3 regions of the Pseudomonas sp. PA-7-1E genome follow, and region 1 is predicted to be linked to each of the others. Evidence: riboswitches for the same ligand, from Rfam matches in the RefSeq annotation. Region 1 holds a riboswitch; each other region holds the start of a gene.

Region 1 (6,649 bases):
CCTCGTAAGTTTGCACAAAATCATCCATGTGCCCAGGCTGTGGGTCTTTGCCCAGCAGCTTGTCATCAAACGCAGTGCCTGGCGCCTTCATCGAGCGCAGCGCCGTGCCCTTGATCTTTTTGGTAAACAGCCCCTTGCCGATCAACCAGTCGGCGTCCTCGGCCGTTTGCTTCAGCGCGTACTGCTTGATCAACGAGCCAAACACATCCGACAACGACTCGTTCAGCGCACCGGACTGGTTGAAGTACATCAGCTTGGCCTCATCCTCGGTCACGCCATGGGCCAACTCATGTCCAATAACGTCGAGTGCCACGGTGAAGCGGTTGAACAACTGCTGGTCACCATCGCCGAACACCATCTGGGTCGAATTCCAGAAGGCATTGTTGTAGTCCTGGCCGAAGTGCACCGTGGCGTCCAGCGCCATGCCCGCATCGTCGATAGAGTTGCGGTCGAATACCTGGTCAAAAAAATCGAAGGTGGCGCCCAGGCCGTCATAGGCTTCGTCTACTGCGGCATCGCCACTGGCGGGCTGCCCTTCACCGCGAATCAGCTTGCCGGGCAGGCTGTCGGTGTTTTCGGCGCTGTAGATCGAGCGTTGCTTCTCGGCGCCCACGGCCAGTGCCATGCGGGCCGGGCCCTTGGCGGGTACCGCGACCATGCGCAACGAGCGGAACGTGCTGTCCTTGGCACGCGTGCGTAATGCGACTTCCCGTTGGGCTTTGTCGCCGTGGCGGGCGATCTGGTCGAGCATGTACGGCGGGATCAGGCAAAAAATCGGGTTGCGCGGTTGGCGAACACACATGAGCTGGCTCCTTTTTGGCGTGTGATGAACGTCCGGGTAACGGTTTTCAGGATAGTCCTGAGTTAGCCACCTGGGCCAAATTGTCATGGTTTTGTGTTTCAGTGGTGTTTATCCCAGGCCCATAAGGAACATGCCCATGCCCGCCCGCGCAGCCAACATCGACCTTTCCCACCGCCCAAGGCTTGCCGACCTGCGCCCATTGGTCGCGGCCAGCCCCACCCTGCTGGAAGCCAGAGCCGCGACGCCGCGCGTCACCGCGGCCAAGGACCTCAAAAACCGCGCTGGCTATGCCGACGACTTCCTCAGCGACTTCGTGGTGCCATGGCCCACGGTTGACCAGCCACTGGCGGGCGATGTGCAACCCAAGCGCCTGGACTACACGCATTTCTCCATCACCATGTCGCACGCTCGACGACTGGCGCTGTACGTGGGGGTGAATATCGATGGCGCCAAGCATGTGGACATCACGCGCAGCAACGACACCTGGGCCTACGATGGTCGCCTGCCCCTGGAGGCGCAGGTAGGTGAAGACCTTTATGCCGGCAATGGCCTGGACCGTGGCCACCTGGTGCGGCGCCAGGACCCCAACTGGGGCGATGAGGCCAACACCGCCAACTTCGACACCTTTCACTTCACCAACTGCTCGCCACAGATGAGCGGCTTCAACCAGAAGACCTGGCTGGAGCTCGAAGACTACATTCTCGACAACACCCAGCGCTGGAAAGCCCGGGCCACGGTGTTTACCGGGCCAGTGTTCGCCGATGACGACCGACTGTACCGTGGCGTGAAAATCCCCAAGGCGTTCTGGAAAGTAGTGGCCTACCTCAGCGACGATGGCAAGCCGTCCGCCAGCGCCTACATGATTGACCAGAGCCGCGAACTGGGCCAACTCGACCTGGTATTCGGCCCGCTTCGAACCTACCAGCGCAGTGTGATTGCGATCGAACAATTGACCGGTATCCGCTTCGCCAACCTGGCCGACTACGACGGCTTCAGCAACGAAGAGCGCGCCACAGGCACCCGGATCGAAGCGCTGATCCGCGGCCCCCAGGATATTCGGCTCTGACGCTTCTTTTGTAGGAGCGAGCTTGCTCGCGAAGCACCTGAGAACGCCGCGGCGCATCAGGCTCCCCGCGTTATCGTTGACGACCTTCGCGAGCAAGCTCGCTCCTACAGGGGGTGATCGCTTACCATACCGCCGCCGGTTCCCGTATGGGACTAACAGGGAATTCGAAACGCCGCACGCGACGTGAAACGAAACTGCCCCCGCAACTGTAGATGCCGAGCCTGCCCTTGAATGCCACTGGACCACGTCCGGGAAGGCGGGGCATGGCGACGACGCATCAGTCAGGAGACCTGCCGGCCCAGCTAACTCACTAACCGGCGGGGTGTCCGGGAAGGACATCCTGGCCCTGCGCATCAGCAGCCTCCATGGGCGTATTTCCGAGCCGTACCTCCCCTGCTGCACCTACGGTTCACAAGGAGATCGCCTCATGCTGCCACGCGTTACCGCCCTGATCGCAGGCTTGGGTATGTGTGCCCTGGCGCAAGCCGCGCCCACTCAGTACCCGCTGACCCTGCAAAACTGCGGCAGCACCCTGACCCTCCAGCACGCCCCCGCCCGCAGCGTCACCATCGGCCAGGCCGCCACCGAGATGCTGTATGCCCTGGGCGTGGGCGACAAGGTGGTCGGCACTTCGCTGTGGTTCAACAACGTGGCGGCGCAGTACAAGGCCCAGGACGATCACATCGAGCGCCTGGCCAACAACGAGCCCAGCTTCGAAGCCGTACTCGCCAAGCGCCCGCAACTGGTGGCCGCCGAGCTGGAATGGGTGGTGGGCCCCCAAGGCGTGGTCGGTACCCGTGAGCAGTTTCATGAACTGAAAATCCCCACCTACCTGTTGCCGTCCGATTGCGAAGGCAAGGACAACCTGGTCGGCGCCGACGGCACGCGATTGGAGCCCTTTCGCATCGAGACGATCTACCAGAGCCTCCAGCAACTGGCGCAGATTTTCGACGTGCAGGATCGCGGCCAACAACTGACCGACGAACTCAAGGCGCGCCTGGCCAAGTCCGTCGCCACGGCCCAGGGCAAGGGCTTGCAGCAAGCCAGCGCACTGGTGTGGTTTTCCAGCGCCGAAATGGCCAGCGACCCTTACGTAGCCGGCCACAAAGGCGTGCCGCAATTCATGCTGCAAACCCTTGGCTTGCGTAACGTGGTGCAGTCCGATGAGGAGTGGCCTGCCGTCGGCTGGGAAACCATCGCCAAGGCCAATCCCACCTTCCTGGTGATCGCACGCATGGATCGCCGTCGCTACCCGGCCGACGACCATGAAAAGAAACTCGCCTTCCTGCGCAGCGACCCCGTGACCCGCAACATGGACGCGGTGAAGAACAACCGCATCATCATCCTCGACGCTCTGGCCTTGCAGGCGAGCCTGCGCACCTTCGAGGGCCTTGAACAACTGGCGGCCGCCATTGACGGCTACCACCTGGGCCAATGATGCGCACCCTACTCGCCCTGGCGTTGCTGCTGCTCGCCCTGCTCGCTGGCGTCGCCATCGGTGAAACCGCCATCGAACCACAGGTGGTGCTGCAGGTGCTCGCCAATAAACTCTGGAGCGCCGGCTACGTACTGGACCCCATCGACGAAGGCGTGGTATGGAACTACCGCCTCACCCGTGCATTGGTGGCCGCAGCTTGCGGCGCAGGGTTGGCAACGTGCGGCGTGATCCTGCAATCGCTGCTGCGTAACCCGCTGGCCGACCCGTACTTGCTGGGCATCAGCGCCGGCGCGTCAACCGGCGCGGTGCTCGTTGCCTTGATCGGCGTGGGCGGTGGCCTGGTGTCGTTATCGGCGGGCGCGTTTGTGGGGGCGATGGCGGCCTTTGCGCTGGTGACGCTGCTCGCACGGGCCAGCGGATCGTCCAGCGGTACCGGGCAGATCATCCTCGCGGGCATCGCCGGTTCACAGTTGTTCAATGCTCTGACGGCCTTCCTGATCACCAAGTCGGCCAGCTCCGAACAAGCCCGCGGCATTATGTTCTGGCTGCTGGGCAACCTCAGCGGCGTGCGCTGGCCGTCGGTGTGGTTGGCGGTGCCGGTGGCGGTCGTGGGGCTCGCGGTGTGCCTGTGGCACCGGCGTGCACTGGATGCGTTCACCTTCGGCAGCGACTCGGCAGCCTCCCTCGGCATCCCGGTGCGCCGCGTGCAATTTGTGCTGGTGGCCTGCGCCGCGCTGGTGACGGCGGTGATGGTATCCATCGTCGGCTCCATCGGGTTTGTCGGCTTGGTGATTCCCCATGCGGTGCGCCTGTTGCTTGGCACCGGGCATTCGCGCTTGCTGCCGGCCAGCGCCTTGGGGGGCGCGCTGTTTTTGATCGCTGCGGACGTGCTGTCGCGCACCTTGATCAAGGGCCAGGTGATTCCGGTGGGTGTGGTCACCGCATTGGTGGGCGCGCCAGTGTTTGCGCTGATCCTGATCGGCCGGAGGAATGCGCGATGAGCGTACTCAGTTGCCGCGGCCTGGGCTTCAAAGTGCGTGACGCGCAGTTGCTGCGTGACATTGACCTCGACGTGCAGTTGGGTGAAACCCTCGGTATCGTCGGGCCCAATGGTTCAGGCAAATCCACCCTGCTCAAATTGCTGGCCGGATTACGTGTGCCGGCCAGCGGCGAAGTTCGCCTGGGTGGCAAGCGGCTCGGTGAGTTGTCGCGCCGCACCATCGCGCAACAGCTGGCGGTGGTGGAGCAACAGGCCGACACCGACGACGCCATCCGCGTGTTCGACGCCGTGGCCCTGGGCCGCACACCGTGGCTGTCGGCATTGAGCCCGTGGTCGCGTGAAGACGATGCCATCGTGCACCAGGCCCTGCATGACGTAGACGCCACCCACCTGAGCCAACGCGCCTGGCGCAGCCTCTCGGGTGGCGAACGCCAGCGCGTGCACATCGCCCGCGCCCTGGCGCAACGCCCGCAGATTTTGTTGCTGGATGAGCCGACCAATCACCTGGATATCCAGCATCAACTGGCGATCCTCAAAGGTGTGCAAGGCTTGCCGGTGACCACCTTGATTGCCCTGCATGATCTGAATCAGGCGTTAACCTGTGATCGCCTGGCCGTGCTGGATCGCGGGCAACTGGTGGCACTGGGCGCGCCGCTGGAGGTGCTGACGCCGCAGCGTTTGCAAGAGACCTTCGGGGTGCAGGGGCATTACCTGACAGACCCGTTCGACGGCGCGCAAATCCTGCGCCTGCGCTCCAACTGAACCTGTAGGAGCGAGCTTGCTCGCGAAAAACTTCCAGGCGCCGCGTTCATTCAGAAAACACGCGTTATCGTTGACGTTTTTCGCGAGCAAGCTCGCTCCTACAGAAGTTGGTGCATATGGATGGTTTGCCAGATCGGGTCGGCCTCGACATCCACCACGTCGAACCCCTGCCGCTGCCAGAAATCAATCGCACCGGGCAGAAACGGATGGGTGTGCAGGTACATCACCTCTACGCCATCGGCCCGCGCCAGCGCTTGCAGCGAGCGGTATAACCGGCCAGCCAGGCCCAAGCGTCGCATAGCCGGGAGCACATACAGGCGCACCACTTCCACCGTCTTGCGCCCCTGGTAGTTCAACTGCGGGAAGCGGCCGTCGTAGGGCCGATAAGCCACCGAGGCAACGATCCGGCCTTCGGCACGAGCAATCAAAAACCGCCCGCCGCCCTCAAGGTAGATGGCTTCAAACTGTGCCAGATCGTGGGGGACACCGGTGGCACTGAGCGTGGGAAACAGTTCATCACGCGCCTGCAAAGCAAAGCTCAGCACCTCGGGAATGTCAGCGGCCTGCACCGCCTCGATACTAACGCTCATCGCCAAGGATCCGGCCCGTTATCCACTGGCGAGCGTAAGCCAACACGCGATCGGCCATCGCCACCGGAAAGTGAATAAACCCATGGGCCGCTTCCGGCAGCAAATGAGCATCCGCCGTTGGCCATCGCTCGGCAATCAGCAGGGTGTCATCCTTGAGCGGGTCCAGTTCGCCCACGAACATCAACGCTGGCGGCAGCCCCTCAAAGTCCCCATACAAGGGCGACAACGGTGGCTGTCGGCGCGTCTCGTCGCTGATCCCCGGCGTCAGCAGGCGCAGCGCCTGAACCATGCCCGGCCCGTCCAGCAACAAGGTGTCCGGCCCGGCCGTGCGCACGCTGGGGGTGCCGGTCAAATCGTAGACGCCGTAATACAACACCGCGCCGCTTACCCGCTGGAGCAACTCGGGCCATTGCCTGAGCGCCAACAAAGTGGCCGCCGCCAGGTGCCCGCCGGCCGACTCACCGACAAAAAACACCGGCAGGCCGGCAAACTCCGGGCAGTCCGCCAAAAGCCAGCGCGCAGCCGTCAGGCAGTCATCCAGCAGCCCTTCGATCGGCGTATCCACCGCCAGCCGATAATCCACCGACACCACCGCCACATCGCACGCGTTGACCATGCCAAGGTTAAGGTCGTCATCCATTTGCGCATTACCGATCACCCAGCCACCGCCGTGGATATCCAGCACCACGCCTCTGGGCGGGCCAGCGGGGCGAAGGATGCGCAAGGGGATCGCCCCGAGCATTTTGCGTTCCGCCAGGGGCGCCTTCTTGAAGGTCTGGCTGGCACGCAACAGCGCCTGGATCAGACGCGGCATCACGCGGTTGCGGACCTTGAAGCGCGGCATCCACGCCAGTTTGCGATTGAAGCGGCGCATCTGGGCCAGTTCGGGCTCGCTGGCGGGCCAATGCTGGTAGGCCATCAGCGATTATTACGCAGGATCGAGAAGTTCAACGCCGCGGCCACGCACAGCCACGCCAGGTACGGGAACAGG
Region 2 (6,649 bases), on a different contig from region 1:
GCGCAACGAACGGTCGCTGATGCGGATAAAACGCCACGGCTGCATCAGGCCGACACTGGGCGCCTGGTGCGCGGCGTGGAGCAGGCGTTGCAGCAGTTCAGGCGCGACGCTGCCACCGCGGAAGTGGCGCATGTCGCGGCGTTCGGCGATGGCGCGATAGACGGCCTCGCGATCGGCTTGGGGGAAAGCGTTGTCAGTCATGGCCTCATCGGGGGCAAGCCCCCTCCCACATTTGGAATGCATTCCCCTGTGGGAGCTGGCTTGCCTGCGATAGCTGTCTCAAGGTCTGGCGCGAACAACGCGGCCACCGCGCCAGGATTCGACGGAAAATAAAAGTGCACATAGGACGCCGTCATCCGCCCCTGTCGATAGACCGCCTCGGCACCGCGCCCGCCGTTAGGGCTAAGCCCACGGGCAATCGGCGCCCATTCGGTACTGGTCAGAGAATGATGATAGGTATGCCCACGCAAGGTCCCCTCCGGCAGCTCGACACTTTGCAGCGCCAGGGCCGCGAGTTTCTTCTGCATCACCGCATCGCCTTGCAACAAGCCAACCAGTTCGGCGCGTGTACCGTCCACATCGGTCAAGGAGTCGAGCAGATAGAGCATGCCGCCACATTCAGCGAGCAGTGGCTTGCCAGCGGCGTGATGAGCACGAATTGCGCCCAGCATCGAGGTATTGGCCGACAATGCCTGGTGGTGCAGTTCCGGATAGCCGCCGGGCAGATAGAGGCTGTCAGCTTGAGGCAATTGGCGATCATGGATCGGTGAAAAGAACTTCAACTCGGCGCCCATCGCCCGCAGCAAATCCAGGCTGGCGCCGTAGGTAAAGGCAAAGGCTTCGTCACGGGCCACGGCAATCCGCACACCGACCAGCAAGGGCTCGGCCTCGACCACTTGCGGCGCGGCAAAGGTTACCGGCGGCGGCAGGGCCACTTCGCAACTGCTGCCCAACGCCTGGGCGGCAGCATCCAAGCGTATATCAAGGTCATTCAGTTCGCTGGCTTGCACCAGGCCCAGGTGGCGGCTGGGCAGTTCGATGCCGGTCTCACGGGATAACGCGCCGTACCAACGCAAGCCCTCGGTGAGGCTGCCTTCAAGCAATTGCGCATGGCGCAGGGTGCCGACGCGATTGGCCAGCACGCCGGCGAACGGCAGGTCGGGCTGATAGCGCGCCAGCCCCAGGGCCAAAGCGCCGAACGTCTGGGCCATGGCGGTGCCATCGATCACGCCCAGCACCGGTACACCGAAGTGCCGCGCCAAGTCAGCGCTGGAAGGCGTGCCGTCGAACAGGCCCATCACGCCTTCGATGAGGATCAGGTCAGCCTCCCCCGCTGCCTCCCAGAGCAGGCGGCGGCTTTCCTGCTCGCCCACCATCCACATGTCCAACTGGTACACCGGCGCGCCACTGGCACGCTCGTGGATCATCGGGTCGAGAAAGTCCGGCCCGCATTTGAACACGCGCACCTTGCGTCCCAGGTTGCGGTGCAAACGGGCGAGCGCGGCGGTGACCGTGGTTTTGCCCTGGCCGGACGCCGGAGCGGCGATCAATACGGCCGGGCAATGACGGGGCTGATTCAAAGTTCGACGCCTTTCTGTGCCTTGATACCGGCCTGGAACGCGTGCTTGAGCATGCCCATTTCGGTGACGGTGTCGCCCATTTCGATCAGCTCAGGCTTGGCGCCACGGCCGGTGACCACCACATGCTGCATGGGCGGGCGGGCTTGCAGGTCGCTGAGTACCTGGTCCAGGTCAAGGTAACCGTGCTTGAGGGCGATGTTCAATTCGTCCAGCACCACCAAGCCGATAGAGGGGTCATTCAACATGGCCCGGGACACCGCCCAAGCCGCTTCGGCAGCGGCGATATCGCGCTGGCGATCCTGGGTTTCCCAGGTGAAGCCTTCGCCCATCACATGAAAGTGCACCTGCTCGGGGAAGCGGCGGAAAAACAATTCTTCGCCGGTGCTGTTACGCCCCTTGATGAACTGCACCACACCGCATTGCATGCCATGCCCCATGGCCCGGGCCAACATGCCGAACGCCGAACTGCTCTTGCCTTTGCCGTTGCCGGTCAGCACCAGCAGCAGGCCGCACTCATTGGGGGAATTGGCGATGCGCTCGTCAATCACGGCTTTTTTGCGCAGCATGCGCGCCAAGTGGCGTTCGTCGCGGTCGGGGGAATCAGTCATGGCAGCTCTCCGTTGGGGCTGGACAAAAACGGCGGGCAGGAAAAAGAAAAAACAGACAGCCAAGCATCGCCCACCGTGATGCTGTTGGATGATCCAGGCCGGTCTCCGGGCTCATGAGTGGCGCTTTTGATAGCAAGCAGCCGAGGGTGCGCCTTCCCATATCGCACGCGATACAGTGGCAAACAGCACCGTCTTGACTCATTTACCGTTGCGGGGGCAGCGCCGGAATCGCGGCGGCACTGTGTACAAGTGCGCTCACTCACCGGCTTCCCTGTTTCACTCTGTCGACGCACGCGCCACAGAGCACCTGGAACAAGCCGCGAAGGTTAGTGGGTTGGGGGTGGAGCGTCAATTAAAGCTGGCCTTGTACTTGAACCATCTGCCGTTCGTGCTTCTCTACCCCTACAGGTATCAAGGAGAAAACCATGCCTAAAACCCGACTCGCCCTACTGATCATGCTTGCAGGCAGCCTCGCCGCGTGCGGCGAAAGCTCGACCCTGCAGGTCGCCGATGGCACCGGTCCCTCGCCCAAGTTGCCGGAGCCGAACAAGACGCTGATCCCCACCGTCAATATCGCCCCGGCCATCGGCTGGCCCGAAGGCGCCAAGCCCATCGCCGCCGCCGGTACCCAAGTGGCCGCGTTCGCCGAAGGCCTGGATCATCCGCGCTGGCTCTACGTGCTGCCCAACGGCGACGTGCTGGTGGCCGAGACCAATGCACCGCCCAAGCCGGACGATGCCAAAGGCGTACGTGGCTGGGTGATGGAAAAGGTCATGGATCGCGCTGGCGCCGGGGTGCCGAGCCCGAACCGTATTACCTTGCTGCGCGATGCCGACCATGACGGTGTGGCAGAAACTCGCACGGTGTTCCTGGAGAACCTCCATTCGCCGTTTGGCATGACCTTGGTAGGCAACGACCTGTATGTGGCCGATTCGGATAAGTTGCTGCGCTTCCCCTATCAGCCGGGTGAAACCGCAATCACAGCCCCAGGCGCCAAGGTAGTGGACTTACCCGGTGGCCCCTTGAACCACCACTGGACCAAAAATGTGGTGGCCAGCCAGGACGGCAGCAAGCTGTACGTGAGCGTCGGCTCCAACAGCAACGTCGGCGAAAACGGCCTGGAAGCCGAACAGGGCCGCGCCGCCATTTGGGAAGTCGACCGCGCCAGCGGCCAACACCGCATTTTTGCCTCCGGCCTGCGCAACCCCAACGGCATGGCGTGGGAGCCACAGAGCGGCAAGCTGTGGACGGCGGTCAACGAACGCGATGAGATCGGCAGTGACCTGGTGCCGGATTACATCACCTCGGTCAAGGATGGCGGCTTCTACGGCTGGCCCTTCAGTTATTACGGCCAGCATGTGGATGTGCGTGTCACCCCGCAGAACCTGGACATGGTCGCCAAGGCCATCGCTCCCGACTATGCGGTAGGCCCTCATACTGCGTCGCTGGGGCTGACCTTCGCCGAGGGCAGCAAACTGCCCGCTCCCTTCAGTAATGGCGCATTTATCGGCCAGCATGGTTCCTGGAACCGCAAGCCGCACAGTGGCTACAAGGTGATTTTCGTTCCCTTCGAAGGGGGCCAGCCGAAAGGGCAACCGGTGGATGTGCTGACGGGGTTTCTTGATAGCGATGAGAAAGCCATGGGCCGGCCGGTCGGCGTGGTGATAGATCAGCAGGGGGATTTGCTGGTGGCCGATGATGTGGGCAATAAGGTTTGGCGAGTGTCGGCTGTTAAGTAAATCGCCACACACCAATGTGGGAGCGGGCTTGCCCGCGATTACGGTGGCCCAGCCAACCAATCCGTTGACTGACACACTGCATTCGCGGGCAAGCCCGCTCCCACATTTTGGAGTTTTATTGATTCAGGGATTACGCGCCAAATTTCCTGGCAACACGCGTTTGGCACTCAGGTAGGCATTCTGCCAATACGCTTTGGATAGCGTATCCAGCTTCACCGTACCGCCGGTTTGAGGCGCGTGTACGAAGCGGCCCTCCCCCACATAGATGCCCGCATGGCTGACCCGCGAACCACCACCGGTAGCGAAGAACAGCAGGTCGCCGGTTTGCAGGTTTTGTTCGCTGACGTCCTGGGCACGCATCACGATCAATTCACGGGTGGTGCGCGGCAATGAGATGCCGGCAGCGTCGCGGAATACAAAGCCGATCAGGCCACTGCAATCAAACCCCGAGTCCGGTGTGTTGCCGCCCCAGCGGTAAGGTGTGCCGACCAGGCCCAGCGCACGAAAGAGCACGTCTTCGGCAGCAGGCGAGAAATTCTGGGTGGCATAGTTGAACACCGGCTTAGGCTTGACCGCGACGGGCGCGGGCGGCGGTGTACGGCTGGCGCAGGCGCTGAGCAGCGCGGCGCAAACAATAAGCATCAGGCGGGCCGAGGTCGACATGTGCAGAACAATCCTGGTCTGGATGCGGCTTTCGCTGCCGAACGTTGAAAACCAGAACGCGCAAGCAAAGCTCGCGCGAACGGATGACAACAATGTCCAGGGATTCTAGCGCTTACACGTCAAACTTCAAGTATCACTTTAACTTTACTTACTAGCGGTAACCGTAGTCGGAGCCATGGCGAGTGCACGCTTGGCTTCGATGAAGGTTTTGCTCCAGTAGCTGTCACCCAGGTTATCGACCCGAACACCACCACTGCGGCGGCTGCTGGAGTGGATAAATTGGTTATCGCCCAGGTAGATACCGGCGTGACTGACACGACCGCGGCCACTGGTACTAAAGAAAAGCAGATCACCGGGCTTGAGGTTGTTGCGCGCGACCAACGGTGCATTCACGTTGATCATCTCGCGTGTAGAGCGCGGCAGATTCATGCCGGCTTCTTCACGAAACAGGTAGCCAATGAACCCACTGCAATCAAAACCGGCTTCAGAGGTCCCGCCGAAACGGTAACGGGTACCGATCAAGGACATGCCGCGCTCAAGGATACTATCGGCCAGAAGAGGCAGTTGGTAAGGCTTGCTGTCAGAGAACTCGGCGAGTTCTTTTTCGGTTGCCACCTCTTCTTCATAAACAGAAGCAGACTGTGCAGCAACGAACTTTGCCTGATTTTGAACCTGTGGTTTTTGCTGTTCTGCCACCTGCTGAGGGTGGGAGGCGCAACCAAACAACAGGGTAACGAGTGCGAGAGGCACGAGGGGTGCGAAGCGATTTAGCATGGGCACGACCGTGGCTGATGTGTAAAGAAGCCGAGACTATGCCCTCTATCACATCGATTTGCAAATTCAATCGCGATCTATGTGACTTATCGTTTCGACTATGCCATCTAAGCCGTGATTCCATTTTTCGGTTCAGTTGCGTAGCCCCTCGGGCTCAAACGCAGGTTTTCTGACGCCTTGAAAATGCCGACACACGGGAAATCAAGACGTTACCAGCCCAAAGTTTCTTTCAGGAAAGGGATCGTCAATTTTCTTTGCGCCTGCAAGGAAGCCTGGTCGAGTTGCTCAAGCAAATCGAACAGCGCGCTCATGCTGCGGGTGCCACGGGTGAGGATAAAGTGCCCGACTTCGTCAGTCAGGTGCAGGCCACGACGGGAAGCGCGCAGTTGCAGCGCACGCAGCTTGTCCTCATCGGATAACGGGCGCATCTGGAAGATCAACGCCAGGGTCAGGCGCGACTTGAGGTCAGCCAGCTTCACCGGCAGTTCACGCGGCGAGGTGGACGCAGCGATCAGCAAGCGCCGGCCGCTATCGCGCAAGCGGTTGAACAGATGAAACAGCGCCTCTTCCCACTCCGGCTTGCCGGCCACTGCCTGCAGGTCGTCGAGACACACCAGTTCATATTGCTCAAGGTTATCGAAGATGCCGATCCCGCGGTCCATCAACTCGGCCAAGGGCAGGTAGACCGCCGGCTCGCCCGTCTGCTCGAAACGCAGGCACGCGGCCTGCAGCAGATGGGTACGCCCCACGCCATGCTTGCCCCACAGATAGATCAGGCTTTCAGTCCACCCGGCGTCGGCTTCGCAAAGCCGCTCCACATAGCCGAGTGCAGCGGCATTGGCGCCTGGGTAGTAGTTGATAAAGGTAGCGTCATCACGCAGACGCACACCTAGGGGCAGCTGAATCGGTTTCATGCTGACTGAACGGCTCCCATCGAACCGTTAGTGGCCTCTATGTAAAGTTTGCAAAGTTTATACCCGTGACGCCGGGCGCACAATGCAGCAGACCACAAGCAAAATCAAAGGTTTGCGTTAACCCGGAGGTTTTACGCAGTTTGTTTGACGCACCCCGGGGCCAGAAACAACAAACCCGGCCTGGACCGGGTTTGTGACACCGCGATTACAACTCGGGCTCATCCACCCCGGTATACACGTCCGAATCCTTGTACAGGTCGTGCACATGGCGCACCAGCACCATGATCACCGCCGCCACCGGCAGCGCCAACAGGATGCCGGTAAAGCCGAACAGCTCGCCACCCGCCAAAATCGCAAAGATCACTGCCACC
Region 3 (6,649 bases), on a different contig from region 1:
AAGCAGTGATTGGATTAAGGTCTTATAGGCGTTTCTCGGCACCTGGAGGGCTTCGTGAAAGGCTTTGTCGTACTCCGTGTCCGAGGCAAAGCGCCAACGGCTGGGCAGCTTGAGTTTGAGGTTCTGAACCGCGTTGAACATCTCATATTCATGCTGCTCCAGTGCAGTGACGGCCTGGGTGAGCTCGTCGCGGGAGTGGCCCGACGATCGGTTGGCGATCAGGCCGTTGGCCTGTGCCCATTGCACGGTGGGGCCCAATTTGGCCGCTGCGACCAGTGCCTGTTGTTTGATGTCATCGCCACTGGCGCGAAAGTGTTCCGCCGCCAGGTTGAGCAATTGTTCGAAACTCATGTGGCGCGATGAACCAGGTGCAATCGTTTCGGCCAGCAGAAAGCCGCTTCTGAAATTGACCCAGGTACTGGTTGCAGCGTAGGGCAGGTCATCGGGAATATCGGCCACCCACACTTCACTGGCGACATTGGCCTTGATCACGCACACGGCCAATAGCGCTGCGTCAGTGCTGATCGACAAGTCGTGGTGATAGCGGCTGATCAGGTTTTGGCGGATCGCCTTATAAGATGCCCCTGGCGAGATGAATAACTTCAATTCGTTATCCACCGGCGAGTCGGGGTTGGGGATGATCGTCAGCCACAGCGCGCGCCATAGTAATTTCACCCGTACCGGGTCTGGGCAGATTTCGTCCTTTTGGCTGCCATACCAGTCCAAGGCCTTGGCGATCCGTTCGCCCAGCGCCAGGTTATCGGGGCTATTGAGCAATTGCTCAAGCAGCACGGTGGGGGTGGTGGTGAGCATGTCTTGCTGTGAGGCGGTAAATGTTTCGGGCAATACATGACGGAACAGCGATTGACGTGTTTGTGTCTCGATCTGGCGGATAACCTCCTTGATTTTCTGGTCGGCGGGCGCATCCAGCAAGTGCTGCAAATCGCTGAGGTCGCCTTCGTGCCCGAGTTTTTTCAGGGTGTGGTGTTCCTGCAAGCCAGCGAGAACCGCTTTCCACTGTTCGCGGGTTTTGGGCTGTGACGGGATGATCGAGTAATACTTGAGCACCAGGTCAAACCGCACCGAGCCATCACTTTTAAGGCCGTTACCCACACGCCGGTTGATATCCAGCAACACGTCGGCGTCGATGTACCAATAGGTGGGTATATGGCGCAGGATCACCGAATGGTCGGCGATGCTGAACGTCTCGGCAGGGTCGGGTATCGGTGCGCGCACGCTGCTGAGCATGGTGGAGAGCAGGTCGTAAAGAAAGTCCCGGCCGAGAATGGAAGCATCTGGTTCGGGCTTTTCCCGCAAGAACTGCTGAAAGTCTTCATCGGCTTCCAGCTTTGCCAAGACACGAAAGGCTTCCTTGCATTCGCGATGCAGTTCGCTGTTGTGCGGCGGGGAGTAGTACACCTCGGCGGCGGATGCCGTCAGCGAGCTTTGTGCCGTCACGAAATCAATCAGATGGTCCAGATGCGCTTGCTGTTCCGGCAAACCCTTGAAATAGAAACTCTGCAACGCGTTATTCATTCAATCCTCACAATCCGTAGTCGAAGAGGATTCACTCTATTGAGCCGGGTTTTGCGGGGGGGCTATATAGGTAGGCACAGGTTTTCGCAGAAATGGCCAGGTGTCACGATGCGTCAGGTCAACAGAGACAAGTCTTTCCCGACAAAAATACTAGGACTTTGTACCTGCGTAATAATTTGGCGTAAACTGCGGGCAAGCCTGTGAGGAGTTTCCATGACTGCCATAACCATTACCGACGCCGCCCACGATTACCTGGCTGACCTGCTGTCCAAGCAGAACACCCCAGGTATCGGCATCCGCGTCTTTATCACCCAGCCCGGCACCCAGTACGCAGAGACCTGCATCGCGTATTGCAAGCCCGGCGAAGAAAAGCCTGAAGACACCGCGCTGGGGCTCAAAAGCTTCACCGCGTATATCGACGCCTTCAGCGAAGCCTTCCTGGACGACGCCGTGGTCGACTACGCCACCGACCGTATGGGCGGCCAGTTGACCATCAAGGCCCCCAACGCCAAGGTGCCGAACGTCAACGCCGACAGCCCGGTCAATGAGCGCATCAACTATTACCTGCAAACCGAGATCAACCCGGGGCTGGCCAGTCATGGCGGCCAGGTGAGCCTGATCGACGTGGTGGATGACGGTATCGCCGTACTGAAGTTCGGCGGCGGCTGCCAAGGCTGCGGCCAGGCGGACGTAACCCTGCGCGAAGGTATCGAGCGCACCCTGCTCGAACGCATTCCGGAGCTCAAGGGTGTACGTGACGTGACCGACCACACGCAGAAAGAAAACGCCTACTACTGAGCAAGGTTTTCACTGCGAACATAAAAAACGGCGCCCCGTGAGCGCCGTTTTTTATTATTTAAATTCAGAGAGTTGCAAGATATATCTGACAAAGCAGATCAAGTGTGGGAGCTGGCTTGCCTGCGATGGCGGTGTGTCAGTCATCCGACCCGCTGACTGTTACACCGCCATCGCAGGCAAGCCAGCTCCCACATTGTTGTTCGCATTGCTTCAGGGGCGGTAGAGGTGCGCATGCCCTGCGCGGTACAGCGACGACTCGCTGAAACTGTCACTGGACAACACCCAGCCCACCACAATCAACGCTGTCCGCCGAAACCCCTTCGCCGCGACTTTCTGGGCAATGTCACTCAGCGTACCGACCACCCAATCCTGATCCGGCCAGGTGGCACGGTGTACCACGGCAATCGGGCAGTCTGCGCCATAGTGCGGCAACAGTTCAGCAACGATCTTCTGCAGATGATTGACCCCCAGATGAATCGCCATCGTGGTGCCATGTCGCGCCAGGCTGTCGAAGTCTTCACCGGGGGGCATGCTGGTTTTATCGGCGTAACGGGTCAGGATCACGCTTTGGGCGATGTCCGGCAGGGTCAGTTCGGTCTCCAGCAAGGCCGCGCACGCCGCGACCGCCGTGACCCCTGGAATGATCTGGAAAGGGATGCCCAGCTCACGCAAATGGCGTATTTGTTCACCAATCGCCCCATACAGGCTGGGATCGCCGGAGTGCACCCGCGCCACATCCTGGCCTTTGGCATGGGCCGTCTTGATCAACTCCATGATCTGTTCCAGGTGCAGCTCGGCACTGTTGACCACCTGAAGCGCCTGATGACCTTCCAGTACGGCGGCGGGCACCAGCGAGCCGGCGTAGATGATCACCGGGCAACTGCGGATCAGCCGCTGGCCCTTGACGGTGATCAATTCCGGGTCGCCGGGGCCGGCGCCGATAAAGTAGACGGTCATGGAGAAGTCCTGTTCAGAAACGCGTGAGCATGAACACGGCTCATGCTCAAAAGCGGCAATTATCGGGATTTTAGCCCGCGCAGGCCAATGCAATGGTGGCCTGTGCGCTTTTCTGGCGGGTGATCAGCAGGCGCGCAGGGCCATTGGACAGGTGCTCGGCCAGGGCCAGGGCGGCGCTTTCGGCCACCCCGTAACAGCCGGTATGGGCAAACGCCAGCGTTGAGCGATGACTTAGCCGATGCTCATAGCCCGCCAGTTGCTCGGCGCTGAAGCACTGCAAGGGCAGGTTCAACCGCTGGGCCAGCGCCAGCAGCCCAGGTTCATCGCGCTTGCGATCAATGCTTGCCAGCGCAGTTATGCGTGAGCGATCAATGCCTGCCGCGGCCAGGGCTCCGTCCAGCAACGCCAGCAGGCTGTGAACCTCACAGCCACGCTGGCAGCCCAAACCGACAACCAGGATCATGCCGAGTATTGGTCGTCGCGGTTGCGGCGGAACAACCAGGCGCTGATCAGGCCCAGGGCCAGCCAGAAGGCGACGTTGGTCAATTGCGAGGCGATCTTGAACTGCGCTTCGAGCGCCTCCGGGGCCAGCATCGAATGTACCTCAGGTTGCGGCGCGCCGATGACGTGGGGTACGGCAAGGATCGCCAGCCCAAGGCCTTTCAACAGCCAGTTGCGGCCGAACACGATCAGCGCCAGGCCGGCGGCGGTGGAGGCTGCGGTGCCGATCCACCAGGTCTGGCGTAGCGTCAGGTCAGCCGCCGCAGTGCCCGGCAGTTCCGGTGGCAGGCCCAGGGTGGGTGCCAGTACAAAGGTCGCGTAGCCGGCCAGGCCCCAGAGCAGGCCTTGGGCGGTGCGGGTCGGCGCACGCAGCGTGTAGAGGCCGGCGAGCATCAGTGCAAAGCCTACGGCCACCACCAGGTTGCCTCCAGTGGTGGACAACACACGCTGCCAGCCATCTTCCGGCTCCCAGGCTTGGGCATCGTGGCTGTGGGCAGCAGCGCCAGCGGCGTGCTCGTGCACCACTTCAGCGGCTGGCGGGGCTTTTTCAAAGCTTTCCGCCTGCAGGATCAGCGGTGCCACCCAGAAACTTTGCAGCAGGGTCAGCAGCAAGGCAGCCAAAAGCCCAGTGAACCCTGCGGTTTGCGCAATACGCTTGATCATGTCGGCAGCTCTCAATGGCACGGGAACGCGGCGCTGTGGCGGGTATCGTGGGCGGCGTTGTGCACCGCCTCGATATGCGAGAACCCGGCGAAATACACCAAACACGCGCCGAGTATCGACGCACCGATGGCGGCGGTCAGGCGTTGGCTGAGGGTGGCGGTGCTAGTAGCGGTGTGCGAAGTGCTGCTGATGATCGACATGGCGCGTCCCTTTCAGGTGTCAGGGTGAAACGAGCGCATGAAAACCCCACGCGCCAGGCACGCAGGGTTCTGAACAGCGCCCGCCCACCGCGGGTTTGTTATCTGAATTTTTCGGGCCGGTCTCCGGGCTTGCGAGGGGCGGCTCTTGAAAGAGTCCTCCTGAAAGCATCGCCTTCCCATGCAAAAGCACAGTGGCCGTGACGCTTCGCTCGCTTACCGTTGCGGGGGCAGCACCGGACTGGTCATAGGTCTATGACGCACCGGTTTCCCGTTTCACCCTGTGAAGGGCACCCGAAACAAGGCGTGTAGGAGAGCATGGGCCGGGACGGTAGTCAAATGCTGCAAGCCACTGTAGCCTTGCACCTTCGAGGTTCTTCGGCCCAGGCCGAAGCTAAGAAGGGAACGCGGTTCAAGCCGCGGCTGCCCCCGCAACTGTGAAGGGTTCAGTTGACTGCCACGCCACTGCCGATAGGGCGGGAAGGCGCAGTCAGCGTTGGTCGCAAGACCTGCACACCCCAAGCCAGGAGACCTGCCTCGCAACCGATTTTCCAATTCAACCGGGCGGGGTGATCCGGTGACGAAATCCGCTGCTGCGCGCTGCCGCAGGGCCTGTCGTCCCGTATGCCCGCCCCAAAGGGCATCCGATGAAAACACTGGCCAAACTCCCCGTCACCATCGTTACCGGCTTCCTTGGCTCGGGCAAAACCACGCTGTTGCGCCATATGCTCGACAACGCCCAGGGCCGTCGCATTGCGGTGATCGTCAACGAGTTCGGCGAGCTGGGCATCGACGGTGAAATCCTCAAGCAGTGTTCTATCGGTTGCACCGAAGAAGAGTCCAATGGCCGCGTCTACGAGCTGGCCAACGGTTGCCTGTGCTGCACCGTGCAGGAAGAGTTCTTTCCGGTGATGCGCGAACTGGTCGCCCGTCGCGGTGACCTGGACCATATCCTCATCGAAACCTCGGGCCTGGCCCTGCCCAAGCCGTTGGTGCAAGCCTTCCAGTGGCCGGAAATCCGCAGCGCCTGTACCGTTGACGCGGTGATCACCGTAGTCGACAGCCCAGCCGTGGCCGCCGGTACCTTTGCCGCCTTCCCGGACCAGGTCGACGCCCAGCGCAAACTCGACCCTAACCTGGACCACGAATCACCCTTGCACGAACTGTTCGCCGACCAACTGGCCAGCGCTGACCTGGTGATCCTCAACAAAGCCGACCTGATCAGCGCCGAAGACCTGGCCCGTGTGCGACTGGAAGTGGCCGAAGAACTGCCGCCGGCGGTGAAGGTCATCGAAGCCAGCAGCGGCCGCCTGCCGCTGGACGTGTTGATCGGCCTCGGTGCCGGCTCCGAAGAGCATATCGACGCTCGCCACAGCCATCACGATCAGCACCATGAAGGCGAAGACGACCACGACCACGACGCGTTCGACTCCATCTCCATCGACTTGCCGCAAGCCGACGAAGCCCTGTTGCTCGACGCCCTGACTCAATTGGTGGTGCAGCACGGCATCCTGCGGGTGAAAGGTTTCGCCGCGATCCCCAACAAACCGATGCGCCTGCTGATCCAGGGTGTGGGCACGCGCTTTGACAAACACTTCGACCGTGCCTGGGGCGCTGACGAAGCACGCACCACGCGCCTGGTGCTGATCGGCCAGGAACTGGACGCCGCTGGCCTCGAAGCGCAATTGCGCGCTGCCCTCAGCGTTTAACCATGCACCTGCTCAGGACCCAACCCGGTGGTTTCGTCGCGGACGACAATATTGCCGACCTTGGCCAGACCCCCGCTGAACTGGTGATCCTGTGCAGCGGCGACTCCAGCCTGGCGCTGCTCGCCGAAGCCGCCCAGCAATTGCCCGAGGATTACCCCAGCCTGCGCCTGGCCAACCCGATGCAGGTGCAGAACCATGCCTCGGTCGACCTGTACGTGGACGAGGTATTGCGCCACGCCAAGGTCATCCTGCTGTCATTGCACGGCGGTATCGGGTATTGGCGCTACG

The links. Region 1 has a riboswitch for cobalamin ahead of GIW79_RS26705 (ABC transporter substrate-binding protein). Riboswitches for the same ligand answer to the same signal wherever they lie in the genome.
Positions count from the first base shown of each region.
Region 2: another riboswitch for cobalamin. It lies ahead of cobO (cob(I)yrinic acid a,c-diamide adenosyltransferase); the one in region 1 lies ahead of GIW79_RS26705 (ABC transporter substrate-binding protein).
Region 3: another riboswitch for cobalamin. It lies ahead of GIW79_RS17625 (CbtB domain-containing protein); the one in region 1 lies ahead of GIW79_RS26705 (ABC transporter substrate-binding protein).

Region 1 is NZ_WKFA01000072.1:18,693-25,341, forward strand. It holds gene GIW79_RS26695 (M4 family metallopeptidase) at 1-802, opposite strand, end outside; gene GIW79_RS26700 (DNA/RNA non-specific endonuclease) at 939-1,868, shown strand; cobalamin riboswitch at 1,988-2,180, shown strand; gene GIW79_RS26705 (ABC transporter substrate-binding protein) at 2,296-3,306, shown strand; gene GIW79_RS26710 (FecCD family ABC transporter permease) at 3,303-4,307, shown strand; gene GIW79_RS26715 (ABC transporter ATP-binding protein) at 4,304-5,068, shown strand; gene GIW79_RS26720 (GNAT family N-acetyltransferase) at 5,167-5,658, opposite strand; gene GIW79_RS26725 (alpha/beta hydrolase fold domain-containing protein) at 5,648-6,577, opposite strand; gene tspO (tryptophan-rich sensory protein TspO) at 6,577-6,649, opposite strand, start outside.
Region 2 is NZ_WKFA01000096.1:245-6,893, forward strand. It holds partial or broken gene bluB (5,6-dimethylbenzimidazole synthase) at 1-201, opposite strand, end outside; gene GIW79_RS28860 (cobyrinate a,c-diamide synthase) at 198-1,580, opposite strand; gene cobO (cob(I)yrinic acid a,c-diamide adenosyltransferase) at 1,577-2,188, opposite strand; cobalamin riboswitch at 2,268-2,514, opposite strand; gene GIW79_RS28870 (PQQ-dependent sugar dehydrogenase) at 2,614-3,927, shown strand; gene GIW79_RS28875 (C40 family peptidase) at 4,051-4,590, opposite strand; gene GIW79_RS28880 (C40 family peptidase) at 4,735-5,364, opposite strand; gene hda (DnaA regulatory inactivator Hda) at 5,574-6,278, opposite strand; gene GIW79_RS28890 (AI-2E family transporter) at 6,484-6,649, opposite strand, start outside.
Region 3 is NZ_WKFA01000026.1:39,770-46,418, reverse strand. It holds gene nfuA (Fe-S biogenesis protein NfuA) at 1,750-2,334, shown strand; gene cobM (precorrin-4 C(11)-methyltransferase) at 2,545-3,291, opposite strand; gene GIW79_RS17635 (cobalamin biosynthesis protein) at 3,362-3,754, opposite strand; gene GIW79_RS17630 (CbtA family protein) at 3,751-4,455, opposite strand; gene GIW79_RS17625 (CbtB domain-containing protein) at 4,467-4,655, opposite strand; cobalamin riboswitch at 4,753-4,965, opposite strand; cobalamin riboswitch at 5,007-5,206, shown strand; gene cobW (cobalamin biosynthesis protein CobW) at 5,300-6,361, shown strand; gene cobN (cobaltochelatase subunit CobN) at 6,364-6,649, shown strand, end outside.